3 regions of the Alsobacter sp. R-9 genome follow, and region 3 is predicted to be linked to each of the others. Evidence: predicted binding sites of a transcription regulator. Region 3 holds the regulator's gene; each other region holds the start of a gene.

Region 1 (7,039 bases), on a different contig from region 3:
CTCGCCCATCAGGCGAAGCCACTTCGTCAGCCCCCAGAACCACTCCGCCGGGTCGGTGAAGACCAGCGCGCCGTTGTCGAGGCGGAAGATGCGGCCGATGTAGTTGGTGAAGTTGCCGATCTTGGCGACGAGCGTGCCGAGGTCGACCTCGCCGACGATCCCGGACACCACGACCAGCATCACGAGCACGACGCCGCCGAGTGCGAGGCGCCAGCGCTTCGCGGCGACGGCCTCGTCGTAGGCGCGCTGCAGCGGCCGCAGTTGCGCGTCCGGAAGCTGTGGAACGGTGGTCGCCACGGGGGCCTCTTCCAGCAGGTAGCCCGGGGCGCCTGGGGCGCCCCGGGCGGCCGATCAGGAGGACTTCTTCTTGCGCAGCTCGTCGACGAACTTGTTCAGCTCGACGATCGGCTCGTAGGCCTTGTGGTCGGTCGGCTGGAAGGGCTCGTTCTTGCCGTCAGAGAGCTTCTCGAAGGCCGCCTTGCAGATCTTCGGGCTGTCGAACACGGCCTGGCGGATCTTCGCCTTCAGGTCCGCCGGCATGTCGGAGAGATAGGCGAGCGGCGAGTTCACGATCATCTCCGAGCGGTAGATGACGCGGAAGTCGTCCTTCTTCGCCATGCCTTTCGTCGCCATGCGGGTCAGGTTGCTGTCGTTCTCGGCATTCCACCAGTTGGCGGCGACGTCGACGGTGCCCTGCGCGAGTGCCAGCACCGCGTTCTCGTGGCTTCCGGTGTAGACGACCTTCCCGAAGAACTGGTCGGGGTCGATCTTCATCGCGTTGAGGGCGAAGCGCGGCACGTTGTTGCCCGAAGTCGAGTTCGGGTCCACGAGACCAAGGTTCTTGCCCTTCAGATCCTCGAGCTTCTGGTAGGGCGAGTCCTTCTTCACGTAGAAGACGGAGTAGTAGCCCTTCACGCCGCCCTGGCTCACCTCGATGGCGAAGGGTTCGATCTTCACGCCGGTCATATAGGCGCGGGCGTAGGAAGACGGGCCATAATATCCGATGTGGATGTTGCCGGCCCGCTGCCCCTCGATCACCGCCGCGTAGTCGTTGGCGATGCGCAGCTTCACCGGAACGCCGATCTGCTGCGACAGGCATTCCATCCAAGGACCGACGCGCTCGGTCACGCCGCCGGCGTTCTCCGCCGGAATGTAGGCGAAGGTGATCTCGGGATACTTCGCCTTCCAGTCCTGGGCGAAGGCGGCGGGTGCGGTCAGAACGGTCGCTGCGGCGAGGCCGCACGCGATCGTCATGCGACGGCTGATCATGGCTGTCTCCAGTGTTCAGGTTGATGGGTCTTCGAAGGCGGGCTGCTTCAGGCGGCCGCGGTCACCACTCCGGCAGGGGTGCGAACCGCGGGTTCGGGCTGGTCCATCACGTCTCCGGCTTCCAGCCCGTAAAGCTCCCGGGCGACCTCGTCCGTGAGCGCCACGGGGGCCCCGTCGAACACGATCCGGCCCGAGGACATCCCGACGAGGCGGTCGCAGTAGGAGCGCGCCAGGTCGAGCGAGTGCAGGTTGCAGATGACGGTGATGCCGAAGTGCTTGTTGATGCGCAGGAGCGCATCCATGACGATCCGCGTGTTGCGCGGATCGAGCGAGGCGATGGGCTCGTCGGCGAGGATCATCGACGGCTCCTGCACCAGCGCGCGTGCAATGGCCACGCGCTGCTGCTGACCGCCCGAGAGACTGTCGGCCCGCTGCGCGGCGAGCGCGGCGATGTCCAGCATCTCCATGGCCGCCAGGGCGACGGCGCGGTCCTCCGCGCTCCACAACCGCAGCATGGCGTTGAGGGTCGGCACCTTGTTCAGCCGGCCCATCAGGACGTTGGTCAGGACGTCGAGACGCCCGACGAGATTGAACTGCTGGAAGATCATCGCGCAGTCGGCGCGCCAGTCGCGCAGCATCTGCCCCTTGAGCGCGGTGATGTCTGTCCCCGCCGCACGGATCGTTCCCTGCGATGGGTCGACGAGACGGTTGATCATCCGAAGCAGGGTGGACTTGCCGGCGCCCGAGCGACCGATGACGCCGACGAACGAACCCGGCTCGATCGTCAGCGAGACGTCGTCCACGGCCGCCTTGTTTCCGAAACGCCGTGTCAGTCCATCGATGACCAGCATGCATTGCCTCCAGCTTCGTCGGCTGGCGCATTTTTAGTCCCGGCCGGCAACGTTCTCGTGACATGCCAGTCCGCGACACGAAGCCGTGGCGCGCCAGACGGTTGCGCTGTGGACGACGCCGTCACGCGAGCGTCATGGCTGCTTGCGACAGGAGGATCGATCCGTTTCGAGAGGACGCCATGGGCAAGGTGCTGGGGCTCGACCCGCTCATCCATCCGACTGCTACGGTCCGCGACAGCCGGCTGGGGCGCTACACCGAGGTGGGGGCGAGAACCAGCCTCGTGGAGACGACGTTCGGCGACTACTCTTACGTCGTCCACGACAGCGACATCATCTACGCAACCGTGGGCAAGTTCTGCTCGATCGCCGCGATGACGCGGATCAACCCGGGCAACCACCCGATGCACCGGGCGAGCCAGTCCCACTTCACCTACCGCGCCTCGGCCTACTTCGCGGGGGAGCAGGACGAGGCCTCGTTCTTCGACTGGCGACGCAGCCACGGCGTGACGATTGGACACGACGTCTGGATCGGCCATGGCGCCGTCGTGCTTGCCGGTCGCTCCATCGGTACGGGCGCGGTAGTGGCCGCCGGCGCTGTGGTGACGAAGGATGTCGCCCCCTACACGATCGTTGCGGGCAATCCGGCGCGGGTCGTGCGCCGCCGCTTCTCCGAGGCCGTCGCTGAGCGCATGATGGCGCTGGCCTGGTGGGACTGGGAGCACGAGGCGCTTCGCGGTGCGCTGGCCGAATTCAGAAGCCTCGACGCCGAGGCCTTCCTGGAGAAGCACGGTGGGTGAGGCCGCATCTCCGCGCTACGCGATCTACTACGCTCCGGCACCGTCCGATCCGCTCTGGACGACGGCGAGCGCGCTGATCGGCTACGACGCCTATTCCGGTTGCCCTGTCGCCCAGACCATCCCCGCCGGCTGGACAGAAGCGGGCTGGCACGATGCGACGCAGGAGCCGCGTCGCTACGGCTTCCACGCCACGCTGAAGGCTCCGTTCCACCTCGCGGAGGGAGCATCCGAGGCTGGCCTCGTCGAGGCCATCCGGTACTTCGCGCGGCGTCGGGGCCCAGTCGTCAGCGGGGCGCTCCAGGTGGCAACGCTGGGTTCGTTCATAGCGCTCGTACCCCTCATTCAGTCGGAGGATCTATCCGCGCTGGCGTCAGAGTGCGTCGCCGCCTTCGAGCCGTTCAGGGCACCGCTCTCGCCGGAGGACCGGGCCCGGCGGCGGCCGGAGCAACTCGACGACCGGGGACGCGACTATCTCGACCGGTATGGCTACCCATACGTCCTCGACCGGTTCCGTTTCCACATGACGCTGTCCGGCGCCGTCGACGAAACCAGAAGGGAAGCAACGCGCAGCGCGCTCTCCGCGGTACTGCGTGATGTCATGCCGACGAACCTGACCGTCGACCGGATTGCCATGTTCCGCCAGGCCGAGCGGCGCTCGCCTTTCACGGTGCTGGAGGCATTCCCGCTGGCGGGATGATCCGCATGGCGCGGATTCCGGTCGCCAAAGAGAAAGCTCCCGAACCCCAGGGCCGCCATGGCCCCGGCGAATTGCGCGAACACGAAGGCAGCAACATTGCCCGGCGCAATCCCGGCGAAGGTATCGCTCGCTGCCCGCGCCAGAGTCACGGCCGGATTGGCGAACGACGTCGAGGCCGTGAACCAGTAGGCGGCGGTAATGTAGAGGCCCACTGCCAGGGGAACGCTCTCGGGCCGGTGCTTCGAGACGCCGAGGATCGCGAGGACGAGTCCGAACGTCGCCACCAACTCAGCCAGCCACTGTCCCGGCCCCGACCGGACGGTCTGCGACCATCGCCAGAGGGGCAACTCGAACATCGCATGGGCGAGCATCGTGCCGGCGAGTCCACCTGCAATCTGCGCTGTCACGTAGGGCATCAGGTCGCGGCCCGACAATCGTCGCTTGAGTACCATCACGAGACTGACCGCCGGATTGAAGTGCGCGCCGGACACCGGCCCCAGCATGAGGATGAGCACCACGAGGATCGCGCCGGTCGGGATCGTGTTGCCGAGCAGGGCGAGCCCGACATCCTTGGTCAGCCGCGTGGCCATGATGCCCGAGCCGACGACGGTCGCGACAAGGAGCATTGCCCCCGTGGTCTCTGCGAGCAGCCTGCGGGAGAGCGCGACCTTCGTCACGATGCGCGGTCCTTCGCGGCATCCGTAGATGCGCCGTCCATGCGGCCGATTTCCCTCAGCCGTGCCCCAGCGTCGCGGCGTCGAGCTTCTCCACCGGCAGCGCGATGAAGGCGGCGATCCGGTTGCGCATGAGACGAAACGCCTCGACGAACGCCCGCTCCTTCTCGACGTTCGTGCCCTCCACGGTCGCCGGATCCTCGATGCCCCAGTGCGCCGTCGACGGGTGCCCGGGCCACACCGGGCAGGCTTCGCCGGCGGCGCTGTCGCAGACGGTGAAGATGAAGTCCATCGTCGGGGCGCCCGGCCCCGCGAACTCGTTCCACGACTTCGAGCGGTAGCCATCCGTCGGGTAGCCGAAGGTGTCGAGGACCTTCAGGGCGAAAGGGTTCACCGTGCCCTTGGGCTGGCTTCCGACCGAGAAGGCCCGGAACTGGCCGGCGCCGTCCTTGCGCAGGATGCCCTCGGCGAGAACGGAGCGGGCAGTGTTGCCGGTGCACAGGAAGAGGACGTTGAACATACGGTCAGGCATCGATGGTCTCCGGGCAGCAGTCGAAGGAGGAAGCGCCGAGGGGTGCGCAGACCTCGGGGTGGCCGTCGCAGCAATCCTACGCGGGAGAGCCGGCTGGTGGCTCTCTTGGCCGCCAATCTCGGGAACCCCACCATGGCCGCCATTGCGGCTTCCGCCGAGACGGCGCTCCGGGAGGCCGGCTACGTGATGGTGCTTTGCGACACCCATGACCGCGCCGACCTACAGGACGAGTACCTCCTTGAAATGCGTGCTCAGTTGGTGAGAGGCGTCGTGCTGCTCGGCGCCGTTCCGAGTCCGCAATTGGAAGTGGCGCTTGCTGGGGGCGATCCGGTGCTGTTCGTCAACCGGCGGTCCCCGGTCTCGGGCACTGCAGCGTTCATTGGGATCGACAATCATCGGGCCGGGCGAAGTCGCCGAATACTTCCTGCGCCTGGGCATCCGTGACGTTGCCGTCATCCACGGCCGCCTGTCGTCTTCCGCGACCGCGGAACGCCTCGCCGGCTTTCTCGACGCCATGAAGGATGCCGGGCATCCTGTTGTGGCAGACAGGGTGCAGACGGGCACGGGCCTCGACCACCTTAACCTCGGACACGAGTCCATGCTGCGGATCCTAAATTTTGGCCCGATGCCGCGCGGGCTGTTCTGCCTCAGCGACCTAATCGCCTACGGCGCCCACAAGGCTCTGCAAGGGGCAGCCGTTGCCGTGCCGGAAGACATTGCCATCGTCGGCTTCGACGAGAACCCGCTCAATAACTGGCTCGCACCGTGGCTGAGTTCGGTCAGGGTGCCGTACGACTCATTCGGAAGCGCCATCGTCCGGGGGCTTCAGGAGATCTGGTCCGGTCGCTTCACCGGCGAAACCATCCTCGATCATTGCTTCGTCGACAGGTCATTCAAAGGCGGCAGGTGAAAATCATTCCGCACCCGTGAAGCTAACGGGCCGACGGGGAACGCGGGACTTCAGCGGATGCAAACAGCGCTAGTTGCCTGCCCCCGTACCAACGACAATCAAGTCCCCTGTCGCTCCACCGCGCCGGGGGTTTGATTTTGAACCGCGATGGCGGCCTTCAACCCCGCGTCTACGCCAAGGTCGGACAACTGTGACAATCGCGCCCGTTCCGACCGGACGGAGCCTCCCCAGACAATTCAGTGATCTTTCAAAACGGGAACGTCACATTCGCGTTTGTACGCGGCCATTCAACCCAAATCGGCGTTCGTTTCTCGCCTAGGTTGTATGAAGCCGCACGGGCCTCGGCGCTCTCTGCGAGGTCGCGGGTATCAGCCCTCGGGCACGAGACCCTGAGTACCGGAAGGCGTTGGTCGATGAGCCAGCGCATGTAGGCCCGCTCCAGAACATCGAGATCGGCGCCGGACGGAAAGACAAGAGAGAAGAAGACCTTGGTCTCCGTGCGATCGATGCCGAGGCAGTAGCGCCAATGGTCCGCCTGAGCAGCAGCGGTCCACGACGTCAGCTGCACGAGGCACGCGGCGACGAGAGCCAGAAGAACCCGCATAGGCCGCCGATTTTCTGAGATCCAGGACTGCAGAAGATCGCTGCGATCGGGTCTAGGGGTCAAGGACCCTCGACCTTACAGAAGTGTATGCGGTCCGAAAATTGATCCCAATCTGCAGAGCCGCACAACAACGTGGCCGGTCAACAGACGCGGCGACATCAAGCGGATGGTCCATGTCAATCATGTTCCCACATCTCTCTGCAGCAGGTTGGCAGTGTGTTCTAGATCTATACAACTGCAGGGCGATCCAGATCGACGATCTGGACTGGATCCGCGAGCAGATGCTTGCTGCCGCCCGCGTGGCGCAGGCAACCATCGTGACGGACAGCTTCCATCGCTTCGAGCCGCATGGAATCTCGGGCGTTGTCGTCATCGCCGAGTCCCACATTGCGATCCATACGTGGCCGGAGCGTAGCTACGCAGCCATCGATGTGTTCACCTGCAACTCCAGCTTGCATGTGGACCTCGCCGCCCATTTCCTGGCCGACGTCTTCCAGGCTGGAACGGCTCAACTGTCCCGCTTCTCCCGCGGGGACAAGAGCCTCTCCGACACGCTCCGCGACGTCCCGTGCGTCGCATGGGCGGCCTGAAGGCGCGTTCCCATGAGCAACCCGATTGACCGTAGGCCGCGCAGCCTCGCCGACTGGCCCTACACGCTTCCGGTGCTGCCACCGGACCGGTTCTGGGCAGAGCCGACCGACATCG
Region 2 (7,039 bases), on a different contig from region 3:
CAGAAGGGCTCCTCGGCGATGCCGCACAAGCGCAATCCCGTCCTCACCGAGAACCTGACAGGCCTCGCCCGCATGGTGCGCGCCTACGCCCTGCCCGCCATGGAGAACGTGGCGCTCTGGCACGAGCGGGACATCTCCCACTCGTCGGTCGAGCGCATGGTGGGGCCGGACGCGACGGTGACGCTCGACTTCGCGCTCGCGCGGCTCACGGGCGTCATCGACAAGCTGGTCGTGTATCCGCAGAACATGCAGAAGAACCTCGACCGGCTCGGCGGGCTCGTGCACTCGCAGCGCGTGCTGCTGGCACTGACGCAGAAGGGCGTCTCCCGCGAGGACGCCTACCGGCTCGTCCAGCGCAACGCCATGCCGGTCTGGCGCGGCGAAGGCGACTTCCTGACGCTGCTGAAGGCCGATCCCGACGTGTCGTCGCGCCTGACGAACGCCGAGCTCGAGGAGCTCTTCGACCTCGGCTACCACCTCAAGCACGTGGACACGATCTTCCGCCGCGTGTTCGCCGAGGCTTAAGGCGGCGGAGCGGCTCCTTCAGGAGCCGCCGAACCAGCTGCCGCGCACGATCCTGTGGACAAAGGCGAGGACCAGCAGCCAGCCGGTCCCCGCCATCGCGCCCAGGAAGAGCGTGAGCGGCCAGAGGTTCGCGCCCTGCGCGAAGAGGATCAGTGCCAGCGTCACGATCCCCACGAGCGGCAGGGCTGCGGCCGTCCACGCCCACCCGCCATATCGCCTGAGCGTCATCACCTGCAGCGGCAGGTAGGCGAGCAGGGCGGCCAGCGAAATCGCGAAGGCAAGGTGCGGGACGATGGATTGCAGCATCGGGATCCCCGGGACGCCCCGGTGCCCGCGACCGCGACGACCGGCGTCCGCATGCTGCGCGCGAATGCTCAAGGAAGCGTCACCGCCGATGGGACGACGGTGTCATGCAGGTGTCATCGACGCGTCATAGGCAGGTGGCGTCGGCGGGGCAGGTTGGTTCCGCCAAGGCACGGGCCCGGCCCGTGCGGACACCAAACAGGGAGAGCCCCGTGAAGCTCCAGTCTCTCGTCATGGCCGCCGGCATCGCCGCCGCGGCGTATGTGACGCCCGCCGTCGCCGCCGACATCTCCGGCGCAGGCGCGACCTTCCCCTACCCCGTCTATGCGAAGTGGGCCGATGCCTACAAGAAGGAGACGGGTCTCGGGCTCAACTACCAGTCGATCGGCTCGGGCGCCGGCGTGAAGCAGATCCAGGCCCGCACCGTCACCTTCGGCGCCACCGACGCGCCGCTGAAGGGCGCCGACCTCGACAAGTCGGGCCTCGTCCAGTTCCCGATGGTCATGGGCGGCATCGTGCCGATCGTGAACGTCGAAGGCATCGCCCCCGGCCAGCTCGTGCTCGACGGCGCGACGGTCGCGAGGATCTACCTGGGCGAGGTGAAGACCTGGAACGACGCGGCGATCGCCAAGCTGAACCCCGGCGTGACCCTGCCGGCGCAGCCGATCCTGCCGGTGCGGCGCTCCGACGGCTCGGGCACGACGTTCAACTTCACGGACTATCTCGCCCGCGTCAGCCCTGACTTCAAGTCGAAGGTCGGCGTCGGCACGGCGGTCGAGTGGCCGGTCGGCCTCGGCGCCAAGGGCAACGAGGGCGTCGCCGCCAACGTCGCCCAGACGAAGGGCTCCATCGGCTACGTCGAGTTCGCCTACGCGAAGCAGAACAAGCTGTCGCACACGCGGATGATCAACAAGGACGGCAAGGCCGTTTCCCCTGAGCTGAAGAGCTTCGTGGCGGCGGCATCGAACGCCGACTGGACCAGCGCGCCGGGCTTCGGCATCTCGCTCAACGACCAGCCGGGCGCCGAGAGCTGGCCGATGACGGTGCCGACCTTCATCCTCATGCCGAAGCAGCCGAAGGACGCCAACGCCGCCCGCGAGGCCCTGAAGTTCTTCGACTGGGCCTACCGCAAGGGCGACAAGCTGGCCGAGGAGCTCGACTACATCCCGATGCCGGAGACGGTCGTGAAGGCGGTCGAGGCGAGCTGGGGCCAGATCGTCGACAGCGGCAACAAGCCGGTCCTCGCGGTCACCAACTGAATCGAAAAATAGGCTAGGGAGGGCGCGCCAGGCGCGCCCTCCCCTCTCGCGTCCGCCCCCGCGCCGGGCGGCCGCTCCTGCCGGACGGGCCGGCTCGGCGCCAAGGACGTGGGCGGGGCGACATGGTGGATCTATCGATGCAACGGCAAGCGATGAGGAGCGCCGGAGCGGTCGACCGCGCCGGCGCGCTGGCGCGCTTCAGGGCCGGCGATACGGTCTTTCGCTGGCTGACCCTCGCTGCCGCCGTTGCCGTCCTTCTCCTGCTCGGTGGCGTGATCCTGTCGCTCGTGCGGGGTGCCTGGCCGATCTTCGCCGAGTACGGCTTCGGCTTCGTCACGTCCTTCGGATGGAACCCGGTCAACGACCGGTTCGGTGCCGCCTCCCCCATCCTGGGCACCCTGGTCACCTCGGTCATTGCGCTGATGCTGGCGGTGCCGGTGGGCATCGGCATCGCGATCTTCCTGACGGAGCTCTGCCCGATGCCGCTGCGCCGTCCGATCGGCACGGCCATCGAGCTCCTGGCCGGCATTCCCTCGATCATCTACGGAATCTGGGGCCTCTTCGTCTTCGCGCCCTTCCTCCAGGCCACCCTGCAGCCCTTCCTCGTCAACACGCTGGGCCATATCCCTGTGCTCGGCGTGCTCTTCGCGGGGCCGCCCTACGGCGTCGGCCTGCTCACCGCGGCGCTGGTGCTGGCGATCATGATCCTGCCGTTCATCGCCTCCATCTCGCGCGACGTGTTCGAGACGGTCCCGCCGATGCTGAAGGAATCGGCCTACGGGCTCGGCGCGACGACCTGGGAAGTCGTCCGCCACGTCGTGATCCCCTACACCCGGGTGGGCGTCATCGGCGGCATCATGCTGGCGCTCGGGCGGGCGCTTGGCGAGACGATGGCCGTCACGTTCGTCGTCGGCAACGTGCACCGCTGGACCGGGTCGCTCATCTCACCCGGCACGACGATCTCGGCGACCATCGCCAACGAGTTCGCGGAAGCCTCCGGCGACCTTTACGTCGGGGCGCTGATCGCCCTCGGTCTCATCCTGTTCTTCATCACCTTCCTTGTGCTCGCAGCGGCCCGGCTTCTGTTGATGCGGCTCGAGAAGCAGGCGGGAGCCTGAGCCATGGCCCTCACGGACGCCAAGCGCGGCAAGTACGAGGCCCGGGCCTGCCGCAGCCGGGTATGGCTGTCGCTGTCTCTCGTCGCCACCGCCATCGGCCTCGCCGCGCTCGCCATCATCCTGGGCGCGCTCGTGTGGCGAGGCCTCTCCGGGCTGTCGCTCACCGTATTCACCGAGATGACCCCCCCGCCCGGCGCTAAGGGGGGCCTGCTCAACCCGATCGTGGGCAGCCTGATGATGACGATGATCGGCGTCGTCATCGGCACGCCGCTCGGCATCCTCGCCGGCACCTACCTCGCCGAGTACGGCCGCGGCACGCGGCTCGCGGAAGTGGTGCGGTTCATCAACGACATCCTGCTCTCCGCGCCTTCGATCGTGGTCGGCCTGTTCATCTACGAGCTCCTGGTGCGGCCCTTCGGCCAGTTCTCGGCGCTGGCCGGCGGCGTGGCGCTGTCGGTCCTCGTGATCCCGGTGGTGCTGCGCACGACCGAGGACATGCTGCGGCTCGTGCCGGTGCCGCTGCGCGAGGCGGCCTTCGCGCTCGGGATGCCGCAGTCCCTGGTCATCCGCCGCGTCGTCTACCGCGCCGCGCAGACAGGCATGATCACCGGCGTGCTTCTCGCGGTGGCGCGCATCAGCGGCGAGACGGCGCCGCTGCTGTTCACGGCGCTCAACAACCAGTTCTTCAACGCCGACCCGACCCAGCCCACCGCCAGCCTCCCGGTGGTGATCTTCCAGTTCGCCATGAGCCCCTACAAGGAATGGCAGGAGTTGGCCTGGGCCGGGGCGCTCCTGATCACCATGACCGTGCTCGCGCTCTCCGTCGTGGCGCGCACGCTCGCAGCGAGGACTAAGTGATGTCCGCCCATGCCGCTCCCGCCGAGAAGGTCTCGGTGCGTTCGCTGAAGTTCTACTACGGCTCGAACCTTGCCCTGAAGGACATCAGCCTTCCCCTCTACGACAGGAAGGTCACCGCCTTCATCGGCCCCTCGGGATGCGGCAAGTCCACGCTGCTGCGCGTGCTCAACCGCATGTACGACCTCTACCCCAAGCAGAGGGCGGAGGGAGAGGTGCTCCTCGATGGCGAGAACATCCTCGCGCCAGGGCAGGACCTGAACCTGCTGCGGGCCAAGATCGGCATGGTGTTCCAGAAGCCGACGCCCTTCCCCATGTCGATCTACGACAACATCGCCTTCGGCATCCGCCTCTACGAGGACCTGCCGAAGAGCGAGATGGACGGGCGTGTGGAACAGGCGCTGCGGGGCGCGGCGCTCTGGGAAGAGGTCAAGAACAAGCTCGACGCCTCGGGCCTCAGCCTCTCGGGAGGCCAGCAGCAGCGCCTGTGCATCGCCCGCTCGGTGGCGGTGCGGCCGGAGGTCATCCTGTTCGACGAGCCGTGCTCCGCGCTGGACCCGATCTCGACGGCGAAGGTCGAGGAACTGATCGACGAGCTGAAGTCGCAGTACACGATCGCCATCGTCACCCACAACATGCAGCAGGCGGCGCGCGTGTCGGACTACACCGCCTTCATGTATCTCGGCGAGCTGATCGAGTTCGACGACACCTCGCGGCTCTTCACCGCGCCGAAGAAGCAGGCGACGCAGGACTACATCACCGGCCGGTTCGGCTGACGCGGAGACAGGCCCCATGAGCGACCACCACATCGTATCCGCCTTCGACGCGGAACTCGCCGACCTGCAGCGCCTGATTGCGGAGATGGGCGGCATTGCCGAGAAGATGCAGGCCGACGCCATCGACGCCCTGTCGCGGCAGGACCTGAGCCTCGCCCAGTCCCTCATCGGGGTCGACCAGAAGCTGGACGCACTGCAGCGGGAGGTGGAGGAGAAGGCGATCCTCACCATCGCGCGCCGCCAGCCCATGGCGGTGGACCTCCGCGACGTGATCGCCACGATCCGCATCGCCAACGACCTCGAGCGCGTCGGCGACCTCGTGAAGAACATGGGCAAGCGCATCCTGGCCATGGAAGGCCAGTTCCCGCCGCAGAAGCTGCTCGCCGGCATCAACCACATGAGCCTGCTGGCGCTGAGCCAGTTCAAGGCCGTGATCGACGCCTACACGCAGCGCGACGCGCAGGCGGCGCTGGCGGTGTGGCAGCGCGACGGGGAGATCGACAACCTCTACAACTCGGTCTTCCGCGAGTTGCTGACCTACATGATGGAGGACCCGCGCAACATCGGGTTCTGCACCCACCTCCTCTTTGGTGCCAAGAACATCGAGCGCATCGGCGACCATGCCACCAACATCGCCGAGACGGTGTACTACCTGGTGACCGGCGAGAGCCTGTCGGTCGATCGGCCGAAGGGCGACACGGAGATCGGCGCTCCCTGAGCGATACGGGGGAAAGGGCTGGCTAGTCTTCGGAGCGCCCTTCCGAGGGCCGGTCGCGCTCGTAGTGGTGGCGCAGCGGGAACGGCGGCAGCCACGCTTCCCGCCGGATGGTCCAGAGCTCGTAGGTGGGTGTCAGCTGGTCGGGCGCGTCGAGCGAACCGAGGTTGACCTCGACTTCGTCCCCCGAGCGGCCGAACACCGTCGACCCGCAACGCGGGCAGAAATGCCGCCCCTTGAAGGCGCTCGTCTCGCCTTCGACGGTCACTGCGTCCTACGGGAAGATGGCGGACGCGTGGAACAGCGCGCCGTGGTGCTTGCGGCAGTCCATGCAGTGGCAGAGCCCGACCCGGTAGGGACGGCCCGTCGCCACCAGTCGAACAGCGCCGCAGAGGCATCCGCCGGTGAAACGGTCCATCTCCGTCGTCTCCGTTCGCGATAACCCGCACGGCCAGCCGGGGATCGGCGTCGCCGCCTCCCGCCCTCACGTTGCGCATGACCGAACGGGGACGGCAAGCCGCCCCGCGGCCTAACGCAGGGCCGTCCCGTCGAGTTCGCTGCGGGCGCGGCGCAGGGTCTGGCGCTCCAGTTGCTCCAGCCGCTCGAACTCATTCCGCGTGATGGAAAGCCCCTCGGCGTCGAAGGGGCTGCAATCCTGCGCATCGAGGGTCCCGTAGAGGTCCAGCATGCCGGCGCGAAGGCGCATGGCATCGCGCTGCAGGGCCTCGTAGCCGCGGACGGCCCGCAAGACCGTCTCGGCGTTGCGGTCCCCGCGGGCTCCCAGTTCGCGCTCGGCGCCGCGCAAGGCCGCCATGGCCGTTCGGTAACGGATCGTCATCGCGCCCATCTGGTTGACGAGCGGCGTGCAGACATCCTCCGTCGCCCGCGCGGCGGGCGGCGACAGGACGATGATGAGGGGGAGAACGGACAAGGCCAAGCGGGCCACGGTGAGCGACAGCGACATGGGGCGCCGGGTTCCAGTGACGAACCCAGCATGTCGGCCGGGGACTTAAGTCCGGCTTCGGCCCATCGCGACAATTGGAGCGAACGCACGAAAAAGGCCGCCGGAAACCGGCGGCCTGGATCGTCCCGGGGTGCGGACCTAGGTCCGCTGCGTCCCGTCAGCGCGAGTAGAACTCGACGACGAGGTTCGGCTCCATCTGCACGGCGTACGGCACCTCCGACAGGGTCGGGACGCGGGCGTACTTGGCCGTCATCTTGGAGTGGTCGACCTCGATGTAGTCCGGCACGTCGCGCTCGGCGAGCTGGGAGGCCTCGAGGACCACCGCGAGCTGCTTGGACGCGTCCTTCACCTCGATCACGTCGCCCGGCTTCACGAGGAAGCTGGCGATGTTCACGCGGCGGCCGTTGACCTTCACGTGGCCGTGGTTGACGAACTGGCGGGCGGCGAACGGGGTCGCCACGAACTTCGAGCGGAACACCACTGCGTCGAGGCGGCGCTCCAGCAGGCCGATGAGGTTCTCGCCG
Region 3 (7,039 bases):
ACGCGCAGATCGCCTATCAGCCGTCGCTGGAGCGTCGCCGCGACCGCAACCGGACCGTCGCGCGCGACTAGGCCGCTCAGGCGCCGTCGTCGCGATAGTCGGCAAAGCGCTGCCGCCGGTATCCGGGGCGGCGCGGCACGAGCCAGCGCGAGCGCCGGTGAACCCAGTCTGAAAGCCCGGGCTCCCGCAGGCGGATGCGCGTGCGTGAAGCCCGGCGATCGACCGTCGAGACGACCCAGACCTCTCCCGCCACCAGTGCCCTCAGCACCGCTTCGAGCTCGCCGTGGCGCAGGCCCCGCAGGCTGCCGTGCTGCTCGACGTCCTCGACATGGACCTCGTAGCGACCGCGGCGGACGTCGAGCCCGATGAAGAACCAGCAGAGGCCCGGCGAACCGGTTCCCTCGACCGAGAAGGTCGTCGGCGACTGGCGCAGGGCGATGCGGGACGTCGGCACGCGCAGGACGATCCCCGCCAGAGCCTCGGCGATGGCGGGCGCGGGCCGTCGCTCGGGCGGGCGCGCCGGCGGCGGGCGGCGGATGGGACGGGTCCGGATCTCCGACATGGGAAGAGCGTAGCCGCGTCGCCCCTCCGGGCCAAGCGGGGAGCCATGCGCGCCGGACAGTGCGGCGTCGTGCAACCCTTCAGGCGCGGCGGGAGAAGGTCTCGTCGAAGGAATACCCGGCGCCGCGCACCGTGCGGATCGGATCACGCTCCCGCGGACGGTTGAGTGCCTTGCGCAAGCGGCCCACATGGACGTCGACGGTGCGCTCGTCGATCTCGCTGTCCATGCCCCACACGCCGTCGAGAAGCTGGGCGCGACTGAAGACCCGGCCCGGCTTCTCCATCAGGAACTCCAGCATTCTGAATTCAGTAGGCCCGAGGTGCAGTTCCCGGCCGCCCCGGCGCACGCGCCGCGTCTCGCGGTCGAGCGCGATGTCGCCGGCCTCCAGAACGCTCGCGACGCGTTCGGGGGAGGCCCGGCGCAGCAGGGCCCGCACGCGGGCGAGGAGCTCGGGCACCGAAAACGGCTTGACGATGTAGTCGTCGGCGCCGGTGGCGAGGCCGCGGACGCGCTCGCTCTCCTCTCCGCGGGCGGTGAGCATGATCACGGGAAGCCGCTGCGTCTCGGGGCGCTGCCGCAGCCGGCGGCAGAGCTCGATCCCCGACAGGCCGGGCAGCATCCAGTCGAGAAGGACAAGGTCGGGAACGGTCTCGCGCAGGGTCAGCTCCGCGTCGTCACCGCGCGCAACGGTTTCCACGGCATAGCCTTCCGACTCGAGATTGTAGCGCAGGAGCAGGGTCAGCGGCTCCTCGTCCTCGACGATCAGGATTCGCGGCACGCTCGCCATGGTCACACCCCCGCTGGGACGCGTTCCTTCTATGACTGCGGGATGACGCTTTTATAACACCCGTCAGCCGACGCGGCCGTCTTCGACCCTCGAGGGAAGAAGGACCCGGAAGGTGGCGCCCTCGCCCGGGCGGCTCTCGATCACAAGGCGTCCGCGGTGGCGGTTGAGGACGTGCTTGACGAGGGCAAGGCCCAGACCCGTGCCTCCCTGGACCCTGCTCTGACCGGTGTCCACGCGATAGAACCGCTCGGTGAGGCGCGGCACGTGCTCGGGCGCGATCCCCGGCCCGTAGTCCCGGACCGACAGGCGAACCGTCCCGCCGGTGCCCGCGTCCGGTTCCTCGTCCAGCGTGACATCGACCTTTCCGCCGGATTGTCCGTACTTGATCGCGTTCTCGATCAGGTTCTCGACGACCCGCAGCAGCTCGTCCCGGTCGCCGGGCACGACCGGTGCCGGGAGACGCTGGTCGAGGGCGAGGGCGACGCCCCTGTCGTCCGCGAGGGGCCGCAGCGTGTCCATCACCTGCCGGACGACGGCGCCCAGGTCGACCGGCGCCTCCGGGCGGCGATGCTCGGCCATCTCGACCCGCGACAGCGTCAGGAGGTCGTCGATCAGCCGGGCCATGCGCCGGGCCTGCTCGCGCATGATGCCGAGGAACCGTTCCCTCGCCACCGCATCGTCGCGGGCCGGCCCCTGGAGCGTCTCGATGAAGCCGAGGACGGAGGCCAGCGGCGTCCGCAGTTCGTGGCTGGCGTTGGCGACGAAGTCGACGCGCATCATGTCGAGGCGCTGCTGCTCGGTGCGGTCGCGGAACAGGAGCAGCGCCGAGGGCTCGCCGCGCCCGGCGTCCGGCGCGAGGATGCTGGCGGTCACGTCGAAGAACTTCTCGACGGGAACGCGCTCCGCATAGGAACCGATCACGCGGGTTTCCCCGTCGCGCAGCCGTCGCAGTGCGTCCACCACGTCCGGAGAGCGAACGGCGAAGGAGAGCGGCCGGCCGGCGGCCAGCGCCGGCCATGCCGCGCCGGCGGATGCGTTGAAGGCCAGCACGACGCCGCCGGGATCCGTGACGATGGCCGGATCGGACAGCGCGGCGAGGATGGCCCGCATCAGGGCCTGCCCGGACGGATCGGGATCGTCGACGCGCGGCATGGTCTCCTCCGGTCGCAGCATCATGGTCATGCGTCGTGCGACGGTGGCGTGTCAGTCCTCGCGGACCGTGCCTTCTTCCACCCGCGCCCGGAAGGCCCGGACCCGGGTGGCGATCTCGAGCCCGCCGAGCACGAGAAGCGCGATGACGAACGGCACGAGGTAGTAGCAGATGCGGAACAGCAGCAACGCGCCGATCAGCCCCTCGTAGGGCAGGCGCCAGAAGGCGAGCAGGATGGTCGCCTCGAACACGCCCAGCCCGCCCGGGGCGTGGCTGACCATGCCGAGGATGCAGGCGAAGGCGTAGACCGCGGCGAAGGTCCCGAATTCGACGCCGTATCCGGCGGGCAGCAGCACGTAGAGCACGGTGGCGGCGCAGCAGACGTCACCGACGCCGAGCAGGATCTGCCCGACCGACACCCTGAAGCTCGGGAGTTCCAGCCGCCAGCGGCCGATGCGGATGCGTCGCCGGCCGAGCCACGAATAGACGATGTAGGCGCCGATGCAGCCCAGCACGGCGATGCCGATGAGCCGGTTCACGGACACCGCCAGCCGGTTGATCTCGGCGATGGCCTCCGCCCGGAAGACCAGCCCCGCGCCGACCACGGCGCCCATGCCGATGAGGAAGGTGGAGCCGGCGATGAGCGTCAGGCCGGCGACCTTGCTCGCAGGCAGCCCGCGCGGGGCGTAGATCCAGTAGCGGACGGCGCCCGCCGTGAAGAGCGGGAAGCCGAGCGTGAACGAGATGGCGTAGCTGGTGAAGGACGCGAGCGCCGTGAAGCGGTAGGCGATCTTCGCGCGCATCTGGTGCAGGGCGAGCGCGTCGTACCCTGTGAGCAGCGCATAGCTCAGCACGGTGAAAAGGAAGGCGAGCGCCAGTTGCTCGCGCGCCTTTCCTGCGAAGGCCGCCGTCACGTCCTCGAAACGGACCTGCTTGAGGATCTGCCAGAGGACGACGATGGAGAGGGCAAAGAGCAGGACGCTGAGGACAGACCCGATCCAGCGCCAGCGGGAGCGGGAGCGGACGATGCCGCTGCCTTCCTCCTCGTCATGCCCCTCGGGAGGGGGGGCGCTGGTCTGCATGCAAGCGTTCCTGCCGGACGATGGCGTCGCGCCGCCTCTATCGCAGCGTCGGCGGCGCACGGCAACCCGGCGCGGCGAAATGCCGGGGCGGGCCGGCGGCCGCGCGCCAGGGTCGGAAGGGCCGGCCTAGTGGATCTCGTCGGCGCGCGAGAGCGCATCGCGGAGCTTCTCGAGCGAGAAGTCCCGGCTCCGGGCCACGGCCAGGATGGGCTCCTCGCGCCGGGCGCAGAGATCGGCGGCTGCGGGAACCTTCGCGGCGACGTCGACCGGAATGACGACGGCGCCGTGCCTGTCCGCATGGACGAGGTCGCCCGAGCGCACGGTCATCCCGGCGACCTTCACGGGTTCGCCGAAGCCGGCGAGATGGACGTGGGCATGAGAGGGCCCGATCATGCCGGCGAGCGCCTGAAATCCCTCCGCCCACTGCGGAATGTCGCGGATGCTGCCGTCGGTGACGACGCCGAGACAGCCGAGCGCCTTGTGGACGGCGCTGTGCACCTCGCCCCAGAATGCGCCGAAACCGGCCTGCTCGCCGTCCAGGTCCTGGATGACGCTGATCCGCGGCCCTGCGCCGCTGCCGACGTAGTCATAGTAGGAGAGCCGCAGGGCGCGCTCCTCCTGCTTCCCGCGCGCCGAAGCGGTCGTGGCGCGGATCGTGGCCGTGCGGGCATAACCCACGATGGGCGGCAGGTCCGGGAACGGGCAGACGAGCGGGCGGACGGTGTAGCCGGTGAGACGCCGCTCCGGCACCACCAGCTCGAGAGCGTTGCAGATGGTCGGCGTGTCGTAGCGGCCAAGGGCGTCGAGGACGCTACGCGGCAACGGTTCGGTGCTCATGGGATGCTCCGGATCAGGACAGGCCGGCTGCGGCCGACAGGCGGGCGCGGTCGATGCCGACCGTCTCTCCCGAGGCGAGGATCTGCTCCCAGGTCGTCGTGTCGACGGGGATGCCGCCGGAGAGCCGCGCGGCGCGCATGGCGAGTTCCGGCTCGCCGGCCAGGAGCACGGTGGGCTCGCGGCCCGGCGGCGGCGACTTCGCCCACGCGATGAAGGCCTCCATCTGCTCGTTGAACCGCTCGCTGGTGCCCATCGCCTCCGGCGAGATGACGAACGACACCATGTTGTTGATGATGGCCGGCCGCTTCCGGCGGCCGTTCATGGTGCCGCCACCCGTCAGCGCGCCCGCAATGAGCTCGCAGGCGAGGCCGAGCGCCCAGCCCTTGTGCCCGCCGAAGGGCAGGATGGCGCCGAGCGGCTCCTCGAACATGTGGGCCGGGTTGGTGGTGGGTTCGCCCTCGTGGTCGAGAAGCGTGTCCGGCGGCAGCGGAATGCCCTTGTTGTAGGCGACCCGGACCTTGCCCATGGCGAGCTTGCTGGTGGCGAAGTCGACGATCACCGGCGGAGCGTCGCGACGGGGGATGCCCGCCGAGAACGGGTTGGTCACAAGCCGTGCCGCGCGTCCGCCAAACGGCGCCACGACAGGCTCGGACACCACGTTGACCATGTGCACGGAGACGAGCCCCGCCGCCGCGCACTGCTCCGACCAGTGGCCGATGCGGCCGATGTGGTGGGAGTTGCGCAGGGCCAGGATGCAGGACCCGTTCTGCCGTGTGCGCTCGATGGCCAGGTCGACGGCGTCGTGGGCGATGGTCTGCCCGAGGCCGAGGCGGCCGTCGCAGACGATCATGCCCCCCGTATCGAGCACCACCTCGGGCGTCTGGTTGAGGATGAGCTCGCCGGCCTTCAGGTTCGACAGGTAGGCGGGGATCATGCCCACGCCGTGAGAATCGTGGCCACGCAGGTTGGATTCGACGAGGTGGTCGGCGGCAAGCCGGCACTCCCGCGGGGAGGAGCCCGCCGCGGCGAAGAGGGCCTCGACGGCTGCCCGTAACCCGGGCTCGGTGATGATGATCTCGCTGGCCATGGCCGCGTCGCGCCCTCCCGTGCGGCTCGAAGCGGCCGCTTCCGCGACATTCTCCGCTGGCGGCCCCCATGGCAAGGCCGCCAGCGCCGACGCCAGGACATGACCGCCCGGCGCCGGGGGCTCGCCTGCACCTAGATGCGGGTCCCGGGATCGGTCGGCACGCCGGGCAGGTAGTCCGGCTCGCCGCCCGCCGGCTCGGCGGGAGGATCATCGACCGGATAGGGTGTCCGCGGCCCGTGGGGGCCGGGCACGGGCCGCTCGTCCGGCTCCGGCGCGGGCGGCGTCTCTCCGGGGATCGATCCGCCGGGCGCCGGCCCGGGCGGAACGGGATGACGCCCCGGATCGGGCGAAGGGGGTGTCGGATGCGGCATGGGCAGCCTCCGCTGGAGGGGGTGGACCCCAATGTCCGGCGCCGCATGCGGTTCCGACCCGCTTTGGCCGCGGCGGCCGGCCCCGGATGCGGCCCGCTGCCCCCTGCCCTGCAGCCGCCGCGCTTGCCAAGCGGCTCGGCGCGAACCAGTCTCCCTCGCACCAACACGGGAGGATCGCGATGGAGTACCGGACGCTGGGCCGCAGCGGGCTCAAGGTGTCGAAGCTGTGCCTCGGCACGATGATGTTCGGCGGCCCCACGGACGAGGCGACCTCCCACGCAATCATCGGCCGGGCCCGCGACGTGGGCGTCAACTTCATCGACACGGCCGACATCTATGTCGAGGGCCGGTCGGAGGAGGTCGTCGGGCGCGGCATCGCCGGCGACCGGCACCGCTGGGTGGTGGCGACCAAGGTGGCCAACCCGATGGGTGCAGGCCCGAACGGCCGAGGCCTGTCGCGCAAGTGGGTGATGGAGGCGGCCGACGGCAGCCTGAAGCGGCTCGGGACCGACTTCATCGACATCTACTACCTGCACAAGGAAGACCACGACACGCCGCTCGGCGAGACGGTTCGGGCGATGGCCGACCTCGTGCGCGCCGGCAAGATCCGGTACTTCGGCGTCTCCAACCACCGCGCGTGGCGGATCGCCGAGATCTGCCGCCTCGCGGACGAACTCGGCATCGACCGGCCGGTGGTGAGCCAGCCCTACTACAACGCGATGAACCGGATGCCGGAAGTCGAGCAGCTGCCGGCCTGCGCGCATTTCGGGATCGGCGTGTTCCCCTACTCGCCCCTGGCGCGCGGCGTTCTGACGGCAAAGTACGACCCGGCCCTGCCGCCGCCCGAGGGCACGCGCGCGGGCCGGCAGGACCCGCGCATGATGCAGACCGAGTGGCGGCGGGAGTCGCTGGAGATCGCCCAGGAGATCAAGGCGCACGCGGCCGCCAAGGGGGCGTCCCCGAACCATCTGGCGGTGGCGTGGGTGCTCAACAACCGGCTCGTGACCGGCGTGATCGGCGGACCGCGGACGATGGAACAGTGGAACGACTACATCGCCGCTCTTGACTACGTGTTCACGAAGGAGGACGAGGCGCTGATCGACCGGCTGGTGGCCCCGGGCCATCCCTCGACGCCCGGCTACAACGACCCCGCCTACCCGCTG

The links. The regulator PhoB, encoded in region 3, activates phosphate uptake and scavenging genes when phosphate is short. The targets are predictions, from matches to a motif close to TGTCATNNANCTGTCAT.
Region 1: phnC (phosphonate ABC transporter ATP-binding protein) is a predicted target of PhoB. The motif match lies at 2,240-2,256, and genes of this name have one in related genera.
Region 2: pstS (phosphate ABC transporter substrate-binding protein PstS) is a predicted target of PhoB. The motif match lies at 932-948, and genes of this name have one in related genera.

The regions. Positions count from the first base shown of each region.
Region 1 is NZ_JBTSWJ010000016.1:58,584-65,622, forward strand. It holds gene phnE (phosphonate ABC transporter, permease protein PhnE) at 1-297, opposite strand, end outside; gene phnD (phosphonate ABC transporter substrate-binding protein) at 352-1,269, opposite strand; gene phnC (phosphonate ABC transporter ATP-binding protein) at 1,317-2,120, opposite strand; gene ACX9GQ_RS21550 (LbetaH domain-containing protein) at 2,300-2,917, shown strand; gene ACX9GQ_RS21555 (DUF1045 domain-containing protein) at 2,910-3,614, shown strand; partial or broken gene ACX9GQ_RS21560 (aquaporin) at 3,635-4,294, opposite strand; partial or broken gene ACX9GQ_RS21565 (arsenate reductase ArsC) at 4,288-4,820, opposite strand; gene ACX9GQ_RS21570 (hypothetical protein) at 4,953-5,264, shown strand; gene ACX9GQ_RS21575 (substrate-binding domain-containing protein) at 5,200-5,730, shown strand; gene ACX9GQ_RS21580 (hypothetical protein) at 5,978-6,334, opposite strand; gene speD (adenosylmethionine decarboxylase) at 6,508-6,924, shown strand; gene ACX9GQ_RS21590 (fused MFS/spermidine synthase) at 6,937-7,039, shown strand, end outside.
Region 2 is NZ_JBTSWJ010000010.1:177,997-185,035, forward strand. It holds gene purB (adenylosuccinate lyase) at 1-525, shown strand, start outside; gene ACX9GQ_RS16990 (hypothetical protein) at 544-831, opposite strand; gene pstS (phosphate ABC transporter substrate-binding protein PstS) at 1,041-2,087, shown strand; gene pstC (phosphate ABC transporter permease subunit PstC) at 2,240-3,205, shown strand; gene pstA (phosphate ABC transporter permease PstA) at 3,209-4,063, shown strand; gene pstB (phosphate ABC transporter ATP-binding protein PstB) at 4,063-4,836, shown strand; gene phoU (phosphate signaling complex protein PhoU) at 4,853-5,554, shown strand; partial or broken gene ACX9GQ_RS17020 (GFA family protein) at 5,577-5,969, opposite strand; gene ACX9GQ_RS17025 (hypothetical protein) at 6,081-6,515, opposite strand; gene rpsD (30S ribosomal protein S4) at 6,673-7,039, opposite strand, start outside.
Region 3 is NZ_JBTSWJ010000003.1:420,439-427,477, reverse strand. It holds gene ACX9GQ_RS07535 (GcrA family cell cycle regulator) at 1-71, shown strand, start outside; gene ACX9GQ_RS07530 (hypothetical protein) at 77-562, opposite strand; gene phoB (phosphate regulon transcriptional regulator PhoB) at 642-1,349, opposite strand; gene ACX9GQ_RS07520 (ATP-binding protein) at 1,413-2,525, opposite strand; gene ACX9GQ_RS07515 (lysylphosphatidylglycerol synthase domain-containing protein) at 2,553-3,581, opposite strand; gene ACX9GQ_RS07510 (RraA family protein) at 3,708-4,418, opposite strand; gene ACX9GQ_RS07505 (malate/lactate/ureidoglycolate dehydrogenase) at 4,432-5,505, opposite strand; gene ACX9GQ_RS07500 (hypothetical protein) at 5,637-5,876, opposite strand; gene ACX9GQ_RS07495 (aldo/keto reductase) at 6,056-7,039, shown strand, end outside.